DNA from 2 places in the Pelomonas margarita genome. Region 2 is predicted to be linked to the other one. Evidence: predicted binding sites of a transcription regulator. Region 2 holds the regulator's gene; the other holds the start of a gene.
The links. The regulator NrdR, encoded in region 2, represses ribonucleotide reductase genes. The targets are predictions, from matches to a motif close to CACNANATNTNGTG.

Region 1 (2,389 bases), on a different contig from region 2:
TCACCGCCCTCGATCACGCGCTTCATGAACAGGTCGGGAATCCAGTTCGCCGTGTTCATGTCGTGCGTACGGCGGCGGTCGTCGCCGGTGTTCTTGCGCAGGTCCAGGAACTCTTCGATGTCCAGGTGCCAGGACTCCAGGTAGGCGCAGACAGCACCCTTGCGCTTGCCGCCCTGGTTCACGGCGACGGCCGTGTCGTTGACCACCTTCAAGAAGGGCACGACGCCCTGGCTCTTGCCGTTGGTGCCCTTGATGTGCGAGCCCAGCGCGCGCACGGGCGTCCAGTCATTGCCCAGGCCGCCGGCGAACTTGCTCAGCAGCGCGTTCTCCTTCAGGGCTTCGTAGATGCCGTCCAGATCGTCGGCCACCGTCGTCAGGTAGCAGCTGGACAGCTGCGAGCGGCGCGTGCCGCTGTTGAACAGCGTCGGCGTGGAGCTCATGAAGTCGAAGCTGGACAGCACTTCGTAGAACTCGATGGCGCGGGCTTCGCGGTCCACCTCGTTCAGCGCCAGGCCCATGGCCACACGCATGAAGAAGGCCTGCGGCATCTCGATGCGGGTGTCCTCGATGTGCAGGAAGTAGCGGTCGTACAGCGTCTGCAGGCCGAGGTAGTCGAACTGCAGGTCACGGTCGGCCTTCAGCGCGGCACCCAGCTTGGCCAGGTCGTACTGGCCCAGCTTCTCGTCCAGCAACTCGGCGGCGATGCCCTTCTTGATGTAGCCAGGGAAGTACTCGGCGTACTTGGCCTGCATCTCGGCCTGCGTGACTTCACCGCCGATGATTTCGCGGCGGATCGTGTGCAGCAGCAGGCGGGCCGTCGCACGGCTGTAGCCGGGGTCCTTCTCGATCAGCGTGCGGGCGGCCAGGATGGAGGCCTTGTAGACCTCATCAATGGCGACGCCGTCGTACAGGTTGCGCTGCGTCTCGGCCAGCACCGGCTCAGGCTTCACATCGGCGCCGAGGTTCTCGCAGGCCGACGCGATCAGCGACTTCAGCACGCGCAGGTCCAGCGGGCGGCGCACGCCACCGTCCATCACCATGAACTGCGGTTCGGCGGCGCGTGCGGCCTCTCCCTGGGCAGCGCGCTCCTGCGCGCGGCGCTCGCGGTACAGCACGTAGGCACGGGCCACGTCGTGCTGGCCGCTGCGCATCAGGCCCAGCTCGACCTGGTCCTGCACATCCTCAATGTGGAAAGTGCCGCCGCTCGGGCGCGAACGCAGCAGCGCGCGCACGACGTTCTGCGTCAGTTGCTCGACCGTCTCGCGCACGCTGGCCGAGGCCGCGCCGCTGGTGCCGTGCACGGCCAGGAAGGCCTTCATCAGCGCGACGGCGATCTTGCTGGGCTCGAACGAGACCACGGCGCCGTTGCGGCGAATGATCTGGTAGGCCTGGTAGCCCGACAGCGAGGGAGCACCGGCGGTTTGCGCGTCGGATCCAAACGCGCCCGGAGAACCCGAGGAAAGCGTGGCAGCGGGGGCGGCCTGGCCCGAGGCGGCTTCATGCAGCATGAGGAGATCCTTTTATCGAGAAGTGACAGACAAAAGCGCGGCACAGACCCGATGAAGGATCGACGCATCGCGCGTTGCTGGAGTGGTGGTGTTTCGGCCCTGCCGGTCCATTGCCAGGCCGGCGTTCCGGCTGGTTCCTCGGGCGGGTTGTTGCGGTGGCCAAGCCACTGCAGACAGCGATTCCGAGGTGATGGTCATGGGGTCGACTGGGTCAGCAGGATATCACGAGAGAACACTATATCTAGTGCTTGACGCCGCAGGTTGGCCACATCCCTAGTGTCAACCCGGGCTTCAATTGGCATTGAAAAACGCGCGATGGCCGCTTTGCATCGATCCCATCGGGGCACGCCCGCGATGGCCCGCATGAGCATTGGCTTTGCGGCCCGAAGTGGCCCGCAAAGCCGCGCCAATGCTGGGTTTGGCACGAGGGCCCTCCCCCACGCCGAACATTCAAGCAGGGCAAATCCCAGGGCTCGCTGCCAGTGAAAAATTGCGGGCCGCTCCCGAGCCGACCCAGCCAGGCGATGTGCGGGCGACGCCATGCCTCGCGCATCACCGCCCCCTCGGGGGCCGAGGCCGGCGCGCCGTCGGCTGCGCGGTGTGCAAGACCGCCCAGGACCGCCCGCATTCAGCGAAGCGGGGCTGAGCGAGGGGCCTCAGTTGTCCCCCGCCGAGATGGCCAGCCGCGCCATCCGGTAGCGGATCTGGCGCAGCGACAGCCCCAGGCTGGCCGCCGCCGCCGTGCGGTTGAAGCGGTGCACCTCCAGCGCCCGCAGCAGGATGGCGCGCTCCACCTCATCCAGGTAGGCCGCCAGGTCGGCAGGCAATTGCTCGGGCAGCGTCAGGCCTTCCACGCGCGGCGCCGTCTGCACGGGCGTCTC
Region 2 (2,389 bases):
GCCTGGCCGAAGGCGGCCACCTGACCCATGGCATGCCGCTGAACATGAGCGGCAAGTGGTTCAACGTCATCAGCTACGGTCTGGACGCGAATGAAGCCATCGACTACGACGCGATGGAAGCACTGGCCCGCGAGAAGAAGCCCAAGCTCATCATCGCCGGCGCGTCGGCCTACTCGCTGCGCATCGACTTCGAGCGTTTCGGCAAGATCGCCAAGGAGATCGGCGCCTACTTCATGGTCGACATGGCCCACTACGCCGGCCTGATCGCCGCGGGCGTCTACCCGAACCCGCTGCCGCACGCCGACGTCGTCACGTCCACCACGCACAAAAGCCTGCGCGGCCCGCGCGGCGGCATCATCCTGACGAACAAGGAAGACATCGCCAAGAAGATCAACTCGGCGATCTTCCCCGGCATCCAGGGCGGCCCGCTGATGCACGTCATCGCCGGCAAGGCCGTGGCCTTCAAGGAAGCGCTGACGCCTGAGTTCAAGGCCTACCAGCAACAGGTCGTCAAGAACGCCAAGGTGCTGGCCGAGACGCTGATCGAACGCGGCCTGCGCATCGTCTCCGGCGGCACGGAAAGCCACGTCATGCTGGTGGACCTGCGGCCCAAGAACCTGACCGGCAAGGAAGCCGAGGCCATCCTGGGCGCCGCCCACATGACCTGCAACAAGAACGGCATCCCCAACGACCCGCAGAAGCCCATGGTCACCAGCGGCATCCGCCTGGGTACGCCGGCCATGACTACGCGCGGTTTCAAGGAAGAGCAGGTGCGCGCCACGGCCCACCTGATCGCCGACGTGCTGGACAAGCCGCACGATGAGGCCAACTTGGCTGCCGTGCGCGAGAAGGTCGCTGCGCTCACGGCAGCCTTCCCGGTCTACCGCGGTTAAGGCGCCCAATGCGCTGCCCGTTCTGCTCTCACACTGAAACCCAGGTCGCCGAGACCCGGGAATCGGACGAGGGCGACGTCGTCCGGCGCCGGCGCCGCTGCCTGTCCTGCGACAAACGCTTCACGACCTACGAGCGGCCTGACATCGCGCTGCCCTCGGTCGTCAAGAAGGACGGGCGGCGCGCCGATTTCGACGCCGGCAAGTTGCGCGCCTCCATGCAACTGGCGCTGCGCAAGCGGCCGGTCAGCGTCGAGCAGATCGACGCGGCGATCAACCACATCGAGGAGAAGCTGCTCGCCAGCGGTGCCCGAGAGATCGCGTCCACGCGGCTGGGCGAACTGGTCATGCGCGAGTTGAAGCGCATCGACAAGGTCGCCTACGTGCGCTTTGCGTCTGTCTACCGCAGCTTCGAGGACGTGGACGAGTTCCGTCAGCTGATTCGGGAAATTTAAGGCGGGCTTTCCCTATCCCTCTTCAGGGGGAGTCGGGGGGATGCGCAGGCCTCATCTCCCCCCTCGATCCGCCTTAAGGGGGAAAGACGTCCGCACGGCCGCTTTCTAGAGTTCGTTCATCGCCAACGAACCGCAGGAAGCGCCATGAACCGCACCCCCTTCCCCTTTGTTCGCCGCACCGGCAACGCTGGTTTCACGCTGGTCGAGTTGTGCGTGGGCCTGAGCATCGTCGGCACGCTGGCTGGTCAAGCCCTGCCGGCGCTGCTCAAGTTGCACCAGGAGCGCGCGTTGCGTGCCACGGCTGAGGCGCTGGGCGGCGACCTGCGTCTGGCGCGCGCCGAGGCGGCCCGGTTGAGCGATGCCGTCTACTTCCGCGTCAGCGGCAAGGGCGCCCAGGCTTGCTATGTGATCTACACGGGCAATCGCAACGACTGTGACTGCGCGGGCGGTCAGGCCGTCTGCACGGCGCCGGGCAGCGCGGTGATCAAGGCCGAATGGCTGCCGACCCAGCATCCGATGCAACTGCGCAGCAATGCCGAGACGCTGCAATTCCAGCATCGGCAGGGGCTGGTGACCCAGACCGGCAGCATCGAGGTCAGCCTGGCCGGCGGCGCCAGCATCCGTCAGGTCGTCGCCATCACCGGGCGTGTTCGGCATTGCTACAGCGGCGTCAAGCTGGCCGGGATGCAGCGGTGTGCGTGAACCCCTTGTTCGTGGTGGCCCGCGACCAGCGGTTGGCCCGGGCGGACGAGCGGTGATCTTGTAACCTGTTGTGCCAAACGCTCTGTTGAAAATGTCACACATGTGCCCCCACATCCCTGGCCGCAATCGCGGATTCACGCTAATTGAACTGATGGTTGCTGTCGTGGTGGCCGGCGTTCTTGCAGCGGCGGCCTATCCGGCTTTCACGTCAATGGTGGCCCGCGGCCGCCGGGCCGATGCGATTGCCGCGCTGACGACGGTCATGCAGACGCAGGAGCGCTTTCGCTCCAACCGCACCCGATATGCCAGCAGCTTTGATGATGAAGGCCTCAATCTCGATCT

Region 1: ACG0Z3_RS19875 (ribonucleoside-diphosphate reductase subunit alpha) is a predicted target of NrdR. The motif match lies at 1,742-1,755, and genes of this name have one in related genera.

The regions. Positions count from the first base shown of each region.
Region 1 is NZ_JBIGHW010000014.1:24,985-27,373, forward strand. It holds gene ACG0Z3_RS19875 (ribonucleoside-diphosphate reductase subunit alpha) at 1-1,508, opposite strand, end outside; gene ACG0Z3_RS19880 (sigma-54-dependent transcriptional regulator) at 2,165-2,389, opposite strand, start outside.
Region 2 is NZ_JBIGHW010000005.1:4,363-6,751, reverse strand. It holds gene glyA (serine hydroxymethyltransferase) at 1-893, shown strand, start outside; gene nrdR (transcriptional regulator NrdR) at 902-1,345, shown strand; gene ACG0Z3_RS10880 (GspH/FimT family pseudopilin) at 1,490-2,047, shown strand; gene ACG0Z3_RS10875 (type IV pilin protein) at 2,139-2,389, shown strand, end outside.